One region of the Apilactobacillus sp. EABW-1NA genome, then DNA from elsewhere that is predicted to be linked to it. Evidence: riboswitches for the same ligand, from Rfam matches in the RefSeq annotation. Region 1 holds a riboswitch; the other holds the start of a gene.

What was found. Region 1 has a riboswitch for thiamine pyrophosphate ahead of OEZ61_RS04500 (ECF transporter S component). Riboswitches for the same ligand answer to the same signal wherever they lie in the genome.
Region 2: linked by a shared signal. The riboswitch ahead of tenA (thiaminase II) and the one ahead of OEZ61_RS04500 (ECF transporter S component) in region 1 are both predicted to bind thiamine pyrophosphate.

Annotation. Positions count from the first base shown of each region.
Region 1 is NZ_JAPDKO010000011.1:44,612-53,267, forward strand. Features, by position in the region: gene OEZ61_RS04475 (asparaginase) at 92-1,072, shown strand; gene OEZ61_RS04480 (hypothetical protein) at 1,087-2,247, shown strand; gene OEZ61_RS04485 (LBP_cg2779 family protein) at 2,287-2,469, opposite strand; gene OEZ61_RS04490 (energy-coupling factor transporter transmembrane component T) at 2,542-3,177, opposite strand; gene OEZ61_RS04495 (ATP-binding cassette domain-containing protein) at 3,177-4,589, opposite strand; gene OEZ61_RS04500 (ECF transporter S component) at 4,605-5,159, opposite strand; TPP riboswitch at 5,236-5,330, opposite strand; gene OEZ61_RS04505 (serine hydrolase) at 5,480-6,490, shown strand; gene OEZ61_RS04510 (LVIS_2131 family protein) at 6,579-7,199, shown strand; gene OEZ61_RS04515 (amino acid permease) at 7,235-8,635, opposite strand.
Region 2 is NZ_JAPDKO010000029.1:1,522-13,054, forward strand. Features, by position in the region: gene OEZ61_RS07165 (AEC family transporter) at 1-207, shown strand, start outside; gene OEZ61_RS07170 (SLC45 family MFS transporter) at 728-2,053, shown strand; gene OEZ61_RS07175 (glycosyl hydrolase family 65 protein) at 2,074-4,275, shown strand; gene pgmB (beta-phosphoglucomutase) at 4,278-4,943, shown strand; gene OEZ61_RS07185 (hypothetical protein) at 5,078-6,022, shown strand; gene thiM (hydroxyethylthiazole kinase) at 6,043-6,819, opposite strand; gene thiE (thiamine phosphate synthase) at 6,819-7,460, opposite strand; gene thiD (bifunctional hydroxymethylpyrimidine kinase/phosphomethylpyrimidine kinase) at 7,447-8,259, opposite strand; gene tenA (thiaminase II) at 8,252-8,959, opposite strand; TPP riboswitch at 9,066-9,158, opposite strand; gene OEZ61_RS07210 (SEC10/PgrA surface exclusion domain-containing protein) at 9,262-10,380, opposite strand; gene OEZ61_RS07215 (L,D-transpeptidase) at 10,502-11,092, shown strand; gene OEZ61_RS07220 (hypothetical protein) at 11,137-11,328, opposite strand; gene OEZ61_RS07225 (GNAT family N-acetyltransferase) at 11,343-11,533, opposite strand, start outside.

The DNA.
Region 1 (8,656 bases):
AAAAGCAATCCTTATAATGAATATAATTGTTCAGTTTCACAATTATAAGGTACAATGGAAAGTACTATTTGATAGATACGAGGGGGGAATAATCTTGAAGCATATTTTAGCAATTCACACCGGTGGAACTATTTCAATGTCTCAAGACGAAAGCGGGGAAGTTGTTCAAAATGAACAAAATCCAATCGCCAATCAACAAGATAATTTATTAGATCAAGGAATCGATATTACAAATGAGGAGATTTTTAACTTACCATCTCCACATATGACCCCTGATAGAATGCTTGAAATCGCTAATCGAATTAAGGAAGCAAGAAAGCAAGGATACGATGGTGTCGTAGTTACCCATGGTACCGATACCCTAGAAGAAACTGCATACTTCTTGGACTTAACTTTGGCCAACGATTTTCCAGTCGTCGTAACTGGTGCCATGCGTTCATCAAACGAAATTGGTTCAGATGGTCTATACAACCTATTGAACGCTGCAGCAACCGCTGCTAGCCCACAAGCTAAGAACAAGGGTGTCTTGGTGGCAATGAACGATGAAATTCACACCGCCAGATACGTTACTAAGACCCACACTACTAACGTGGCGACTTTTAGAACACCAACTTTTGGTCCAATCGGAATTATTTCTAAGCACGAACCAACATTTTACCAAGAACTAATCCAAAGTGAAGTCGTAAACGTTGATTCACTAGTGGACCACGTTTATCTAATCAAGGCCTTTGCCGGCATGGACGGGACCTTGTTTGACGCTTTAGATAATGATCAAACTAACGGTCTAGTAATCGAAGGACTAGGTGCTGGTAACCTACCTCCTGAAACATTAGATTCAGTAAAACGTTTAGTCGATAGAAACATCCCAGTCATTTTGGTTTCCAGATGTCTAAGTGGGGTTGCACAAGACATCTACGCCTATGAAGGTGGAGGAATTCAACTGGAAGAAATGGGCTTAGAATTCTGTCACGGTCTAAACGGACAAAAAGCACGTATTAAATTAATCATTGCGTTAAGTGCGCACAAGTCTGGTGAAGAGTTAGCTAGATTTATGAGTAACGCAATATCATAGAGTGAGGGATGTTTATGAACTCTATCATTGCAGATTTAAATGCAGCAATGAGCAAGGAACAACTGGTGAATATCTACCTAAACACTGGTGATATTTTTTATACCGGCTATATTGAAACTTATAACGATGACGAGGTCATCATTGCCACATACGAATCAAGCGGTCTAGCCGACGGATACGTCGCAATGAAGACTGCCATCATTGAGAGTGTGGAACGTCAAAGTGAAGACCTAGACAGCATCAAAGAAAAAATGTTAATCGCCAAGGATGAAGGATTAATGGAATCCAAACCCAGCGAATTACACTTTGATTCCAACAACAACTTGTTCCCACAAATTTTAATTCAAGCATACTTAAACCAAGAGGTTATCCTAATTCACGACAATGAAGCGGAACGTTTCTACACAGGGATGGTTAAGAAAATCAGCAATGATTCCTTTAAGTTCTTACGCATTAACAAGTTCGACTTCATGCAAAATGAATTGGTCACCATGGGCTTTAACCAAAGCATGATTATTGAATTCCAAGGTCGTGAACTAAGTGTCATGAGCAAAGTAATGGGCAAGGTCAAAGAACAAAACATTGCCAAGACCGCCGAATCAATCAACAACATCATCGATTTGTTGAACGATTCATTCCATCATCACAACCTAGTCGAAGTTCGTTGTAGATACAATGACCACTTCTTCTATGTCGGGGAGGTCATCATGTTAAACGACAGTGGTGCCATCCTAAAAGTTGTCGACATGTCTGGTCAATTTGGTGGCTATGTCTTCATTCGAATGAATGGCATCCAACGAGTCACCGTTGGCAACGACTACCTTGAATTGGTTCAACTAATGAAGGACCAAAACATTGCTGATCATAATGCATCACAACCGGTATTAAACGATTCAAGAGAATTCGACAGTACCGAAGATAATTTAAATGCTATCTTGACGCAATCCATGAACAAGCATCAATTGATTCGTTTACAATTGAAGTCTGGTAGTAACTTCTTAGGTTACCCGGAAAAGATTGGCCCCGAATCAATGAAGTTCAGTCTATTGGATGAAACAGTCAACTTCTTCATTTACGGACAAAAGATTCCGTTAAATGACATCGTTGAAGTAGGTTTTGAATACATCTATGCTTATTTAGATGAACAACGTCTAAGAAGAAAAGGCGATATGTAATAAAAAAAAGGAACCCGACATTTCGGGTTCCTTTTTTGCTTAGCCTAATTTTTGTTTGATAATATCTACTTCATCTTGATTTGGGGATCTGCGCATGCTCTTAATGTCATGCAATTCCTCTACACTAAAATGTAGGTTATAAGCCAATAATGTATCTGGCATATCATTATTCTTTTGATAAGTAACAATTTCTTCAGCAATCTTATTCAATTTACGATTCATAAGAACCCTCCTAACAAAATCCATCCGACAATTACATTATAACTTATTTTAGTATAAGAAGAAAAATAAAGTCTAAAAAATTAGGATAATTTGGATAGCGACAACCACAACAACGAAGATTATATAATCGGTTGCTTTGATTGTAATCTTTTTGAAATGGGTTCGGCTGTTTCCTTCAACGAATAAATGTGAATTCATTCCTTGAGCTAGTAGGGTGGACCAGTTCATGGCAGCTAGGATTGACTTGAAGTAAAGGGTTGGAGAAACATAGGATAGATGCACGTTTCTCATTTTAGCGGATAACTTGATGTCGACAATCTCTTGTTTGATGGTTTCAATCAAGTTAAAGGCGCCCATTACTCCGTAGGCAAACTTGCTGGGTACGTGAAAGTTTTGTTCCAGACTACCAGCCAAATCCTCGATGGAGGTCTTACATGTGTAAGTTCCACCCAGTGTGACAAACGCGTATAGACGAGTCACCAATAAGATACCGTATTGATAGTCGCCATTTATCTTTTGGGCGAAATAGATTCCGACCGCAGGAATTAAAGTGACGAATAATAAGTATAGGATTCGCTTAAATGAAGCGAAGAAGATTAGATAGATTAGACTAACAACGAAGATAACTAGGTTTAGTCTAACTGATGTTGTAAATGAAATTTCCAATGCAATTACTAACATCATCAGTAGTTTTAATACGGGATTCATTAAAAGGCCTCCTGATAAGTTAGTTTGTGATCATCAAATGCTAAATGGTAATCAACTAGGTTCTCTAGACCATGAGTTTGATGAGAGATTAGCAGTTGCGTTTGACCGTTAGCCTTTGCGTGATTCAATAAATCAACGACAACGGTAACATATTCAATGTTGATACCATTAAAAGGTTCGTCTAAAAGAAGAAGTGAGTGTCCCATCATGACTATGCTTAGGATTTGTAGTCGTTTCTTTTGGCCATCACTTAAAGAGTAGATGACACGATCGGATAGCTCATCTAGACCAAGTTTGTTAGTGTATTCAGCGATTTGATTGTCGTCCAACCAGTTGTTGAATGCATTCTTCTTGGATAGTTCTAGTTCGTCTTCGACGGTGATTTTAATGAATTGCTTGGTTGATTCTTGGAAAATCATTCCAACACTTTGTAAGTACTTGTTTAAACGGATTTTACGAATTGATTTGTGGTTGAAATTAATTTCTCCATCAAAATCATGTTGCTTGATAAATGTTTTGAACAGACTTGATTTACCACATCCGTTGGGACCGGTAATTAAGGTCGTTTTTTGTTTCATCAAGTCTAAATCTAAATGATTGATTAATTGCATGTCGTAGTTGGCAATTGATAAATCTGCACAGTTAATAATTGGTTCTCCAACAACTTCGTTTGATAGTGGACGATTTGTGGAATCGTTGAATTGATTGAACAATTCTTTGGCCGCCGCATCATCTAAAGGTTTAAACGTTGTGTTGTCTTCATCGAAACCAATTAACTGGTCGATTCGATTTTCGTAGCCCATAAGGTCATGATCGATATCGATGACAATCTTGTCTGATTCCTTTAGCTGGCTCAATAGACTAATCAGTTCCAGACGAGACTTGATATCGACATTGGCAAATGGTTCATCCAATAGAATAACAGGAGCGTTAATCGCTACGATGATACTTAGTGCAACCTTTTGTTTTTCACCACCAGAAAGAGTCTTGAATTCGCGCTTTCTTAACTCATTGGTATTGGTGAAAGAAAGGGCGTCTTCGATAATTTGATCCATTTTATCAGGTTCAACTTGAAGATTTTCTAGGGTGAAGATGAATTCATCTTCCACGGTAGCCATACAAAATTGTTGCATTGGATCTTGGAACATCATGGAAATGGTTTGTCGTAATTTCCATTCTGAAAATTCAGCGATGTCTTGGTGATTAAAATTGATAACGCCGTCGATTGTACCGTCGTTATATTGTGGATAAAATCCTGCGATTGTTTTCAAAAGCGTTGATTTACCAGACCCAGAAGGACTGTATATCAATGCCATTTGATTAGATTCGAAATCCAGGCTAACCCCTTTAAAAGTCGGCTTCGAACTACCAGTATATTGGTATGTCAAATTGTTAATTGATAAGTTATTCAAAAAGTGACACTCCTATTATTTGATAACGTGACTCTTTTCTAACATGTTGGCGATTAGTTTTGATAACACACCACCAAATATGAAGATTGAAATGAATCTTGCGATGAATAAGATTATTAGCATGTGGATGGCATAAGCATTGTAACCACTCTTGAACCAGTCATAGATAAATGTGATGACAGTAGTTGAGATGGTAGTAGCGAATACACCTAACCAATCGAAGTGCTTGTATTTAGTAGCAACGAAACCTAATTCAGTTGCGATACCTTGTTCAATACCAGAGATGATGGTTTCAACACCCCATTGTCCACCTAAGAACATTTCAACGATGGCACCGATTACCTCAGCTAGTAATGGAGCACCTGGACGTTTGAAGATAAAACCAGCAAGTGGAGCTGCCATTACCCAAAGACCAAGTAGTAGATCGTTAGCAAGAGGTGCTAGACCATAAGGAGTAAGTGCAAGACTTACTGCGTTGTATAGAAAACCTGTGGCGAAAAAGATAATTCCACAGATAATTGAGATTAATGTAAGTAAAATGATGTTTCTAAGTGACCATGTGTTTTTCATAGTTTCCTCCAGAAAAAAGGACCCCAAACAACACGTGTTTGGAGTCCAATTTATTTTTATAATTTGTAAAGCATTAAAAATAAAAGGGTTGTTTTCCTTCGCAGGGATTATCCTGAATCAGGTACTATGGGTATGAATCTCAGCCGAATTCCGGCACCCCAAACATTAATTATCAATTTAAATTAACTATACTATTGATTAAATTTAAATGCAATGCTTATATTTTTATTAACATTTTTAACAAGCGGGATGCCTTGTCGTAACGGTGATTTCGTGGTAACTTTAGATAGTGAAATTATGAAAAATGGAAGTAAAAATGAATGAAGAAATCAGTGAAAAGACTAACAATAATATTCGTCGCGGCGATTGGATTAGGGGCATACGAACAATTTAATAATCCATTCTCATTTATTCGCCAAGAATACAATAAAATAACGAACTCAAAACAAGGTTATCAACCTGACTATCAACAAGATCCACAAACTTATAAGACCGACCTAGTGAAGGTGTCACAGAATAAAATAACGAACGCGAGTGCTGCTGTGGCATTGGATGCTACTAAGAATAAGGTCGTTTATTCACAAAATGGGGACAAGAAGATTAAGGTGGCATCATTAGCTAAACTAATGACCTTATATCTAGCGATTCAAAAGGCCGAAAAAACCAACGGCTGGAATCGAGTAGTCGACACCAGTAACAAGGGACTAAAGAAACTAGGTGACGACGTTGAACTAGGTGGCTTTAAGTTTAAGGATGGCCACAAGTACACCGTCAGAGATTTGTATAAGGCCGCTTTAGTCCAATCATCCAACAATGCTGCAATTGCATTGGGTCAATGGGTGGCAGGATCTAACGTTAAGTTCATCAAGATGATGAATGAACAAGCCAGAGCATGGCATCTAGACGCTACTTTTGTGTCATCATCAGGACTAGAAAATAGTGACTTAGGTAAATTTGGTTTCGCTCAAGTTGGTGGCAAGGACGATGCCAACATGATCTCAGCCAAGAGTATCGCAATCATTGCCGACCACGTCCTATCAATTTATCCAAAGGCAATTGATGATGCCAAGCAAGTATATGAAAAAGTTGACGGTCAAACTTTATTTAATGAAAATAGTTTACTACCTGGTAGACCTTTTTACGATGAAAGTTTGCATGTCGATGGTTTAAAGACCGGTTATACTGTTGCCGCTGGACTATGTCTAGTTGCGACTGCTCAACAACCTGGCAAAGACAGAGTAATCACCGTCGTTGTTAACGATTATGCCGAATTTTCCGACACTGCCAAGTTGATTAAACTGGTTAACAACCACGATTCAGCATTGAAATAATAATAGTTAGCATAAGAATTTTGTATTTTTTCCAAAATAGTGTAGAATAGTAAAGTATCTTTGATTACTAGTATAAAGGAGAAGATTTATGGAATCGGCCTGGAATATAGTTGGCCTACTTCTTTGGATAATTTTGGTTATTTATGCAATTTTTATTATTCATAACATCGGGGTAAGAAGAAGTAGACTAATCATAAATGGGCACTACGACTTTTCATTAACTCACCATTTAAAGACGATTGCACAAATCGTCGTGTTATTTGCTGGGATTGGATTCATGTCTTTTGAGACATTCTATCCAAACGTTAATGGATCAAACGTCGTCACAACACGTGACTTCAAGCCATTAATTTTGGATACCAATGGTAACAGCTCTTACTATGTGAAGGTCAAAAGTGGGAATAATTCATCTTTGAATCAGTCTTACTCATATTTGGTTAATGGACAACGTCTATCAGTATCAAGTTCAGCATCAAGTGTGCTAGTCGGTACTAATAGCGAAATTAATGTTCAAAAGTCAGCGGTTAGATGGAATGACAATGAAGCTAAGACGCTAGACAAGAAATACCAAAGAGCGTGGGTTGCCGACGTAACCGTTACGTATAAAGACAGTTTTTGGAATGGAATCGGATTACATGCAAGACGTCAGTTCAAGAGTTATACTCTAATCCGTATTCCGGATAATTCATTTATTTATAACGAAAAATAAAAAGCCTCTGGATTTAATCCAGGGCTTTTTTTCGTTTAGTCTTGTTTTTGTAGTTTAGAATGGTGAACTCCGTAGGCGAAGTAGAAGATAAATCCAATCACAATCCAGATACCAACTGAAATCTTGGTAATGTCTGGAAGCATGATGATAAAGAAGATGCTGAATACACCAGCTACGATTGGTAGGAATGGATACCATGGCATCTTGAATCCTGTGTTTTTAATATCTTTTCTACGACGAAGTTTAATAACACCAAATGAGATGAATGCGAAGGCAATCAATGTTCCTGCGTTAATCAATGAAGCTAGTTGAGTCAATGGAACCAAACCAGCAAAGACAGCTTGAACGATAGTTGCGATGATAATCGCATTCTTTGGTACGGAGTGCTTGGCGTTAACGCGGCCAATGAATTTAGGCAAAAGACCGTCTCGACCAAGTGCATACACTAGGCGAGAACCACCGATGAACATAGTCACCATGGCGGTAAAGATTCCAAACAAAGCACCGATAGTAATTAGCTTGTTGAATGCTGACAAGTGAATGATTTGAAGAGCGTAAGCGGCGGGATCGTCAACGTTTAGTTCCCTGTAGTTAACGATTCCAGTAAGTACCATTGAAAATGCGACATATAGAACGACGGCGAAAACCACAGTTCCGATAATTCCCTTGATAACGTTCTTACCTGGGTCGATAGTTTCAGCGGAGTTAGAAGCTAATGCATCAAAACCGATGAAAGCAAAGAAGACAGTGGCAGCTGCTGTGAAGATACCACCCATACCAAATGGAGTTGAGTGGAATTGAGCAGGGTAGAAAGGAACATAGTTACTGGTCTTAACGTAGAAGGCACCGATGATAATAAAAATAATGATAATGGCGACTTTGACAATCACGGCGAAGTTTTCAACACGTTTAGACATTTCTGAACCCATTAGAAGAATTCCTGCGATGACAACCACAATGATGACGGCTGAGATGTTAATCACTCCACCTTCCATTGGACTGGCTTGTAGGGCGGTTGGTAAATGAATTCCGATGGCGGCTAAGATATTGTTGTTAAAGTAAGCAGCAAACCCGGTCGCTTCAGCCGATACTGCTAAGAAGTATTCAAGGATTAAGGCCCAACCCAAAATCCAACCAACAATTTCACCATAGACAACGGAACCAAATGAGTAAGCTGATCCGGCAATTGGCATGGCTGATGAAAATTCAGCGTAGGCCATACCAACTAATCCAGAAACGATGGCTGCCATTAAAAAGGCAATCGCAACGGCAGGACCAGCATGACTGGCAGCTTCATGGCCGGGAAGGATGAAAATCCCGGTACCAATCACGGCACCGATACCCAAGCCAATTAAGTCTTTAGTGGTCAAAGACTTGGATAATCGTGAATCGGCCTCTAAATAATTGCTAACCGATTCCTTTTTAAAAATTTGCATAGATATCAACACCTTTTCTTG
Region 2 (11,533 bases), on a different contig from region 1:
GCTGCTGCTCATGGTGGTGTATCACTACCAACAATGTTTAGCCAAACTATGATTGTTCAATCAGCTACTCCAATGCTAGCTGTATTACCAATCCTAGCTGCTGAATCACACGGGGATGTTAAGTACGCTACAAACATTGTAACTACTTCAACTGTATTGTTCATCGTTGTTATTCCTATCTTGATGACAATCGTTCAATACATCTAATAAATATAAGAAACGTTGGAATTATTCCAACGTTTTTTTATTATATATAACAAAATTGACAAGTGCGGGTAGTTAGCCTAAACTTTAGATAAATTAAATGCGGGAGCAAAGAAGGAAATTCATATGTTTGAAAAGATTTGTTACACATTAATGGTAATCGCCGTTATTATTATAGCCATAGTATATTTTGTATGTTATTAAAAAATAAGAGGAGCTGACGTTTGTCAGCTCCTTTTTTATTAATAGGAGAAAAATCTTACAGTGCCGATCCGTTAAAAGATTCGGCTTTTTTTGTGCACAAAATATAAGCATAAGAATAATTAATGGATTAATTAATCTCCCGCTAAAGTATATAAAAAATATTTTATACCTTTATAAATTCTTAACAAAAAAACGCTAGCTAATTAAAAAAATATCGAATATAATTTGATTATCGATTAGTAAAGCGTTTACATTATTATCGCTATAGTAATCATAGCCACTAAAGAATCATATTAATAAAGGAGAGTGAGCTATTATGATGTCCAAACTAAAATTACCAAAACTATCGAGGTTCCAATTATTTAATATTACCTTCGGTTATTTTGGTTTAAACATGGCGTTCTTTTTACAAACATCTCAAATGAGTAGAATTTTCCAAACTATTGGGGCTGACCCTAATAAGTTAGGTTGGTTCTTCATCCTACCACCATTGGCAGGGATGATTGTTCAACCAATCGTTGGAAAGAGATCAGACAAAACGTGGAACCGTTTTGGTAGAAGATTGCCATACTTGATTATGGGTTCTATTATTTCTGCAATTGTTTTAATCGTTTTACCAAACGTTGGATCGCTAGGTTTAGGTTATGGATCATTAGCCGCTTTACTATTTGGTGCGGTTACTATCATGCTTCTAGACGTTTCATCAAACATGTGTCAACAACCATTCAGAATGATTATCGGTGACATGGTTAACGCAGACCAAGAAGACAAAGCATGGTCATTCCAAAACATTTACTCAAACGCAGGGGGAATGCTAGCTGCAATCCTACCATTCGTAATCACTGCAATTGGTTTTTCAAACATTGCTCCTAAAGGTGAAGTTCCAACAACTGTAAAAATTGCCTTTTACATTGGAGCAGTCGTAATCGCTGCAACTACTATCTACACTGTTGTAAACGTTAAAGAATACGACCCAGTAGAATACGCAAAATACCACGACATTGAAGAAGACAGTAAAGAAAAAGCACCAAGTCTATGGGAATTAGTAAAGACTGCTCCTAAGATCTTCTGGGAATTATTAGCAGTTATGATGTTCTCATTCATCTCAGTTCAATTTGTATGGACTTACAGCACTGGTGCATTAGCAGAAAACATTTGGCACACAACTAACCCTGCTAGCGCAGGATTCCAAGCAGCTGGTAACTGGAACGGGGTATTAACATTCGTTCAATCACTAGCCGGAGTTCTATGGGGTACATTCGTTTTAGCTCGTCTAAAACCAAGCCAAAGAAGAAAAATCCTATTCATCTCACTAGTATTAGGTGGATTAGGTCTAATCATGATGTACTTTGTAACTTCAAAGATGCTATCAATCGTTCCATTCACACTATTTGGAATTATGTACATCACAATCGGAACAGAAGCATTTGCAATGATTACAGGTGCTGTTAAAGGTAAGAACGAAGGTGCTTACCTAGGACTATTCAACTGGCAAATTTGTATCCCACAAATTGTCGCTTCAGTTTCTAGTTTCGCAATCTTCCCAATGCTACACGGATCAATGAGTGCAATGCTATTCCTAGCTGGAATCTGCGCACTAATTGCTGCCGGAACAGTATTCTTTGTAAAACCAGTTAAAGAATAATTAAAGGAGTTGAATTAAAAATGACTAAAGACATTAAATTAAGACTAAAAGACGTGAGTTCAAGTAATCCGGGCAACCTAGAAGCTGTGTTCTCATTCGGTAATGGTCACTTTGGGGTTCGTTCAACTAACCCAATTGAATCAAACGCAGTAGAAGGAACACTTGTAAATGGTTTCTTCGAATACAGTCCAATCACATACGGAGAAGCTGCTGCTTACTACCCAAAGAGGAATGAAACAATCGTTTCTCTTCCTAACTTGAGAAAAATTCGCGTCTTTGATGACGGTCATGGCGAATTCACTCATTCTAAACTAGTAGATATGCAATTAGATTTATCTAACGGTAAATTGGTTGAAGAATATGAATTAAGTAACGACAAGAAACAAACAATTAAAATGAATGTCACTTCAGCAATCGATCAAAGAGAAGTTCACTTCTACGGCATTGAATATGCTTTTGAAGCTGGAACTTACAAGGGTGACATCTACATCGATAAGAGTTTTGTCCTAGAAGAAGCAAAGGCTGAAGCAGGCGACGACATCGATGACCCAAGAAAGACTAGAGAATTAAAATCAATCAAACGTGAAGTGGTTGCTACTGACGACTTATCACAAACAATCGCCATTAGTACTGCTGAATCACAACAACGCATTGAAATTACTGCTTACGGTTTTAACAACGAAAGTCCACTAACTAAAAAACTAGCACTAGTCGACGAACCAAAAGTTGGCTACGGATTTATCGTTGGTGAAAAGAATGAAGCAGGTGACTTTGCTAAAGAAGACTTTGCCACAATTAAGGAAAACAGTGCTAGTTTCTGGCATGACACTTGGCAAAACGGTGAGGTTTCAATCGCCGGAAACGACGAATTAAACCTAGCTCTTCACTACAACATCTTCCAATTAAACCAAGCTACTGGTCGTGACGGTAAGACAAACATCGCTGCCAAAGGTTTAACAGGACCAGGTTATGAAGGTCACACTTTTTGGGACACTGAAATGTACATGATTCCTTACTTCATCTACACAAATCCAGAAATTGCCAAGAAACTATTGGTATACCGTTACAACACTCTAAGCTTTGCACGTACACGTGCTCGTGAATTGGGTGTTAACCAAGGTGCGCTATTCGCATGGCGTTCCATCAACGGTGAAGAAACTTCCGCATACTACCCAGCAAGTACTGCCGCTTACCACTTAGACGGAGACATTGCATATGCCATCGGTAACTACTACCAAGCAACTCATGACATGGCATTCTTAAAGGACTATGGTTTTGAAATGTTACTAGAAACTGCTCGTTTCTTCAGAGAATTCGGTACGTGGGCAAAGAGAGAGAACAAGACAGTATTCGAATTCCACACAGTAACTGGACCAGACGAATACACTGCAATGGTTGATAACAACTACTTTACTAACAGAATGGCGCAAAACAACTTCAACTTGGCATACAAGTTAGGACTAGTGTTAATGGAAGAAGATCCAGAAGGATTCAGCAAACTAGGTGCTTCAGTTGAAGAATTAGAATCATTCAAGGACATCGCTGAAAGGATTTACTTCCCATTCAACGACGAATACCAAATTAACGCTCAAGATGACACATTCTTCAGCAAGGCAATCTGGCCATTCGACGAAACACCAAAGGACAAATACCCATTACTATTGCACTACCACCCACTAAACATCTACAGATACCAAGTGAACAAGCAAGCAGATACTGTTTTAGCGGACCTATTATTCCCAGAAACAATTGATGATGATCAACTAAGAAGAGAATTCGATTACTACGAAAAAATTACTACTCATGACTCATCATTATCACGCTCAATCTTCAGTGCGTTAGCTGCGCGTATGGGTGACATGAAGAAGGCCTACAGCTACTTCTCAGACACTGTTCGTATGGATTTAACTGATTTACAAGGAAACACTGAAGATGGTTTACACTTGGCAAACCTAGGTGGAAGCTGGCTAAGTGTGGTTCAAGGTTTCGCAGGGATGCAAGTAACTTCAGCCGGCGAATTAAAGATTATCCCACATCTACCAATTGAATGGGATGGCTTTGAATTCAGAATTGTCTTTAACGGCAGATTATTAAACATCAACATTGTTGATGGTAAAACAACAATCAAGTTGGTTGATGGTCAACCAATGAACATCATTGTAAACAACAAGTCATACAAACTAGAAAAAGCAACACTAGAAATCCTATCAAAGGGGGAATAGACATGGGATTAGACAAGATTAAAGGTTTCATTTTTGACCTGGACGGTGTTATCTCCAACACCTCTGTTTTACACAGTAAGGCATGGAAACAAATTGCCGATAAAGTCGGCACGCCATGGAATGACAAGTTAGCCGAAGACCTAAAGGGTGTGGACCGCATGGACTCATTGAATCTGATTTTGGATCGCGGTAACTTACAAGGAAAATACACTGAAGAAGACAAGCTGGCACTAGCACAGGAAAAAAACGATAACTACCTAAACCTAGTTGATCAAATGTCACCAGCCGATATTCTTCCTGGTATCAAGGAATTCTTGGACAGTTTACGTGATAATGGCTATTTAATCGCTTTAGCATCTGCTTCCAAGAATGCACCAACTGTTTTGGAAAAACTTCAATTAAGTGAATACTTTGAAAAGGTGGTTAACCCGGCTTTATTGAGTAAGGGTAAACCAGATCCAGAAATCTACACTAAGGGTGCTGAAATCTTGGACCTAGCTCCAGAACAATGCATCGGAATTGAAGATGCGGAAGTCGGTATTGCTGCTATCAATGGTGCCGGTGAGACTTCCATCGGAATCGGTAGTGCCGACATCCTAAAGGATGCTGATATCGTGTTTGCCTCAACTGATGAACTAACACTAGCTAATATCGAAAAAGCACTATAAAAATAAAAAGGACTGACGTTTGTCAGTCTTTTTTATATGAATGTATAGATATATACAATAAGATTATCAATATTTTAAACAAATAAGCTTCTATAATGCTATATGGTATATGTGTAATACATAGTATTTGGAGGTTGGTTATTATTAAATGGATTGATAAAGGTTTTAAATGGGTTGATAATCAAGTTGATTTATTGACGAAAAAAAGGGATTTTGAAGCTGAACACATAATAATAATGTTATTAGCCATAACGTTTATTAGTTTTTGTATTGGTATCGGGATTATTCGTACTTTTTTTAATAAATGGTACTATTTATTATTTATTTTTTCGATAATAATCATATCAACATCATTATGTATTAGTATATATGTTGCATTTAAAACGTTTAAAAGATTAATGACGTCAGATAACTCATGGAAAGACATGATTTGTTTTAAGGCAACTATCGTTTGCGATTTTATATTGATTGTTATTATAACTATTAATAGTATTTGTGGAGATGTTTTTAATAAAAACCATGTTTCTTTCTACATTTTTTCAATGTTAACTTGGTATGAACTATGGGTTATTTCATGGTTCTTAGATAAAATAGTTATTGTACCAAAATATAACAATATCACGAAATATAAAGTTAAAATAATAGTTTGGAAATTTATATTTATGATATTGGTTTCTGTTATATTATATTTAATGAACTTAAGTGATACATTAACAATTTTTTCAATTGTCTTTACCATCATCATTTCAATGCTTGACTATAAAATGTTGCATGTCTTAATCGAAATATTTAGCTATAAAAGATTAAGAAGACAACAAAGAATTAAATTGAAACGCTATTGTCGTGAAAAACTAATACCTATAAAAATATATATTTATTTGATTGAAATTTCGTATATAATCGCTAATAGTTTTGTTCCACCTGTAGTAAGACTATTCGAGAAAATGAATAATAATTTCTTTTACTATAATAGACCTAGTTTAATTGTTATTCTATCATCAGCAGCTTTTTCAATTCTATACTTTATTATTTCGAGACTTGTTAGAGACATCATAAATGATGAAAATAAAAAGGACTGACGTTTGTCAGTCCTTTTTGTTTAGCCTAGTTTTTGAAACTCAGTGATTTCTTCGTCGGTTAGTTGGTATAAGGTATTAAATACAGTTGATAGGAATGAATATGGTAGGTTGTCGGTAATTCCACCGGCAATTTCTCCGGCAATGCTTAGGATACTAGATGCAAGCACGGCGGAATCTAAACTGTTGTCGACTGCTAGACAGGCCCCTAGGATACCGTCTAACATATCGCCACAACCAACGTTAACGGCAAAGTAGTGATGACCGTTTTTAACTTCTACGGTTTTACTACCATCTGAGATCACATCAGTAACACCTGATAGTAATGTGATACAGTCAAACTTCTTAGCGACTGTTTCTGCGATTTGATGTAAGTCACCGTCACCGTTTCCGGCGTCGATACCTTGGGCGTTCCATTCGATGTCGGCGAGAAATGCTAACTCACCGGCGTTACCACGAACACCGTCGAAATTGACTTCCTTAGCTACCTTAGCGAAGTTATTTTGACGTAACTTGGATGCGCCAATCGCAACGGGATCAATGACGACAGGGATGCCTTTTTGGTTGGCGTACTTTCCAGCTGCAATTGATTTTTCAACGTCGGCATCGTTTGATGAACCCATGTTGATGACTAGGGCATTTGAGATGTTGACTAGGTCGCTTGCTTCCTTGATGTCGTCGAACATGATTGGTGACGCCCCGATGAAGTTGATGGCATCGGCCACGTGTTGTGGTGTTACCATGTTTGAGATGTTTAAAATGATTGGTGAGTTTTCTCTGATTTGTTTGATAGTAGTCATTATGCATTCCCCTTTAGACGATTAATGGTTTGTTGGATATCGGAACTATCGATGATATCTGAGATGACTGAGACACCGTCGACGTTGGTAGTTAGCACCGCCTTGGCGTTATCTTCCTTGATGCCACCAATGGCAACGGCTGGATGAGTAGATTCTTGGTATAAACGGTTTAGTTCATCGATACCGATTGCTGGTTTCACCTTTAACTTGGATTGAGTCGCAAAGATGGGACCAATTCCGATGTAGTCTAGTGAATCGACATTGTTGGCAGCTCTGACATCATCTAGGGTGTGGGTAGATAGTCCGATAATCTTGTTTTGACATTCCGCGATGACGCGTTCAATCTTGGTGTCGTCTTGACCGACGTGGATTCCATCAGCATTAATTTCCTTCATCAAATCGATATCGTCATCGATGATGTATGGCACGTTATACTTGGCGGTGATTTCCTTTAGTTGAATCGCCACCTGTAGTTTTTCCGCATCGGATAGGGTAGAACGGTCTTTTTCGCGGTATTGAAACATGGTAATTCCGTTCTTACATGCACCCTCTACGATTTGGATTAGTTTGTCGACGTCGCCGCCAACGTTTTGACTACCCGCAATGAAGTAGACGGCTAGTTGTTCTTTAGCGAATTTCATCTTCAGCCCCCCAGTGATTTAGTGGTCCATGACCATGTCCGACAATGATTTCTGATTGTAGGATGGTATCAATGTAGCGTTTACCTTCGATGATGGCTTCCTTGATGGATGCCCCCTTGGATAGGTTAGCGACGATTGCGGATGATAGGGTGTCGCCAGTTCCGTGTTTTCTCGCGGTGTCGTACTTTTTACTTTCGATGGTAAAACTAATTCCGCTTTCTAGTAGGACGTAATCGGAAAGGGTATCACCTTGTTGGTGGCCACCCTTGATGATGACGTTCTTGGCACCCAGTTGTTGAATGTGCGCAGCAGCTGCAATCACATCGTCATTGGTTTCAATCTTCTTACCATATATAACCTCAGCTTCAGGAAGGTTAGGGGTCACGATGTCGGCGATTGGCATTAGTTTATGGATGATGGCGTCGATACCCGAATCGTCTAATAACCTAGCGCCACCCTTGGCAACCATGACCGGGTCGACGACGATGGGGTGAATGTTGTGTTCATTAATGTTTGCGACGACGGCTTCGACACGTTTTTGGTCAAACAAGGCACCGGTTTTGGCAGCCTTGATGTCGAAATCATCGTATAGTGAGTTAAACTGTGCGTTGATCATTTCAACGGGAGTGGGTAGGACGGATTGCACACCCAATGTGTTTTGGGCGGTCAAACCAACCACGACATTGGTAGCAAAGACATGGTGTTCTTGCATCGTTTTGATGTCAGCTTGCATACCGGCTCCACCACCGGAATCTGAACCGGCAATCGTTAGTGCTTCAGGGACTTTTTTACTATTCATGATGACTACCTCCATGAATGATGTCGGCAAAACGCCAGTCTTGTTGGTAGAAGGCTTGTTCCCAGAATTCCCATTCTAATTCGGTACTCTTTAGGAAGAAGCCTTTGGCCTCATTGATTTCTTCTTCTGACATGTCCTTGGATAGTTCATTTAACATGTTAAAGAGCTTTTGGGTTATTCCACCATCTGCATCTTCATTGTCAGATAGGTAGAAATCAATCCAACTCTTAAACTGGTTGTCTTCGGTGTTTTTCCCTGTGGCAGTTAGTTGTTTGGCAATTTCATTGTATGTCCATGGGCATGGTAGTAGCGCACAGATGATGTTGGCCAGACTACCGGTTCTTACGGCACGATACATATGTGATTGGTATAGGTAAGCCTTAGGGCTTGGGGTAGCGTGTTGCAAACTTTCGTATGTAACGTTAGCGATATCGCAAAAGACGTGGTGAGGGTGAATCTCACTGTTTAAAATAAAATCGATGTTTTCAGCGAAAAAGCGCATGTCCTCTCTGCCCTTTAGGATGGGGATGATACTAGCGTAAATTTTGATGAACTCAGATAAGTATTGAAAATCTTGTTGAACATAAAATTTTAATGCTGCATCGTCGACGTGACCGTCACCGATACCTTTAACAAACGGGTGGTCAAAGATGGCTTCCAAAATTGGGTTAGCTTCTTTGACTAGTTGATGTGAAAACATGAAACAATACCTCCAGTTTGCTGCCGTAAATAAAAAATACCCTCCCACACGACGGTGGAAGGGTACACTTGGATAGACTAAGTCTAATTCTAATTCTAATTCTTTACTTGGAGTGCGCCTGACTTCCTTCGCTAGTGTTAACTAGATCAGGTTCAATGGGTGTAATCTCAGCCGAAAAACGGCACCCCAGTGGACAGCATTTTTATATTTAATTCATGTATAAGTATATCTGTTTTGAACTATTTGTAAACATGATAATTTTGCTAAACAAAAAAGACGCCGTCATAGCGTCTTTTTATTTTTTATTGATAAATTTCGAAGTGAATTTGGCCCATCTTATCAATTGAAACACCGAATTCTTGTTTAGCGGAACTATCGAAACCAATTCCTAGGAAGTTGGCAGCGTGGCCCCAATCAGAAGATGCGTCGTCAAACATCATGGCACAGATGGCACCGTAGATGCTTTCCTTAACGTTAGCCATAGTAACTGGTCCATTGATGTATGAGTTAGTTAGTAGTGAACCAGCGATGTTTTCACCGTAGGCAGAGAAACTGTTAGCGGCGAAGACGTCATCTAGGACAGAGACATCGTGACCACCTTTTTTAGTAAAGTCCCAATTATCGTTGTTGTAGCCGATGGCAACATCAGTGGCAGCCTTTAGAGCACGTTCGGTAACGGTTAGGTCTTGGGTGTATGGGTAGTTGTTAGCTAGCTTGTGTCTTAAATCATTCACAAGGTTAGCTGCATATTGTGATAGTTGACGTTGTTGGTCATTACTAATGTTGTTGATGTTGACCTTGGCGTTAATGTCGGCGGTGCTTGGGTGGAATGTGTTAATTTGACGGCTTTGGTCAATTGATTCGTCTGAAGCGGTACCTTGGACCATCTTCTTGGTGTTGGCATTGAAACTAAATAGGTAACCGGCAGGGATGTTTAGCGTGTCAGATGCGTTAGGAGTAGCGTGATCGTCTGATGGGTAGTTAAAACCATCAACGGATTGGTAGTAGTTAGAATCGGTAGTCTTCTTGTTGCTGGTAGCTACCGGAGAAGTAGTGCTTACAATCACTTTTTTGGCGTTGTTTTTTTTATTAACTACCTTTTTAGGGGCCTTCTTCTTAGTAGCTACCTTCTTTTTTGCTTTGGTAACTTTTCTAGTTTTCTTTGGGTGCTTCTTCTTGGCCTTGGTAGTCTTTTTAGCGTGTTTCTTTACGGCCTTTTTCTTCTTAGTGGTCTTTTTGTGTTTAGCCTTAGAAGTTTTCTTAGCCTTCTTGGATTTTTTAGCTTTTTTGGCGGGCTTTTTCTTGTGACGAGTTTGCTTGGTAGTTTGCGCATTAGCGGCTAGGTGGGTTTCACTGATGCTTCCGGCAAACAACATGACAGTCATAACGAGTAGTAGTGAAAATGCTTTTAGTTTTCGCATAACGATATCTCCTTAGTTTGTACGAATGTTTTTATAAATATAACTATACCAAATGTTTTTAATAATGGAATTGATTTTCACTTTGTGTTTTAATTAAGTCAAAGACAAGGGGAGATATTTAATGACTAAATTTAAACGTGCATTTGCAATGATTATTGCTGCCGTCATTGTGGCATTAGGATTAACAGCTTGCGGCCAATCTACCTCAAAATCGACTGCGAACAAGAATACTACTACCAATCTATCGGCACAAGCCTCAGTAAGGCCTTCAAAGAATGCTTGGAAGCACTCTTCTGAAAAGAAGGCTTACCCAAATATGAAACTATCAAAGAAGAACTGGCTAGATGTTTCAATTAAGAAACAACGTGTCTATGTTATGAACAAGGCGGGCAAGGTTTTATACACCATGCTATGCTCAACTGGAAATGACGATGGTACCCCACGCGGTACATTCCACATTCAAAAAGAACGTGGTAGTCACTTCTACAACGCATCATCCAAGGAAGGTGCCAACTACTGGACTTCATTTAAGGATCACGGAATCTACCTATTCCATTCCGTTCCCGTAAACAAGGCTGGTAAGTATTTAATGAAGGATGCCCATGAACTAGGCAAGGTTGCCAACTCACATGGTTGCGTTCGTTTATCAATTCCAGACGCTAAATGGATCAACAGCTCAGTACCAACCGGCACTAAGGTTGTTATTCACTAATTAAACCAAACAAAAAAGACGTTCATCATAATGAACGTCTTTTTTTAATGCAATGTACTTACATCGATTAGGATTAATACCAAGATGATGGTAATTCCTAGGATGGTTGCTACATATTTATTTTTAAATGATTGATGCTTGCGGTATAAGAAAAATAGCAAAGTCAATAGGGCTAAAACACCAATCGCATACATAATAATCAGTTTGATTTGAACTGATAGGTCGTCTGCTAGCATGTGAGCACCTTCTATTATTTAGTTAATAGTTGGTATGCAAATCTAGCAGTCCATGGATGACCATTTTCTCGCATATGGATAATTCCACGTTTTTCAAAACCGTTAGAAGTGATAACGTGTTGCATACCTTTGTTTTCAGGATGAGTGTCGATTCTGATATCCTTGTAACCTAATACACGTGAAACGGTGATTAAGCTACTAACCA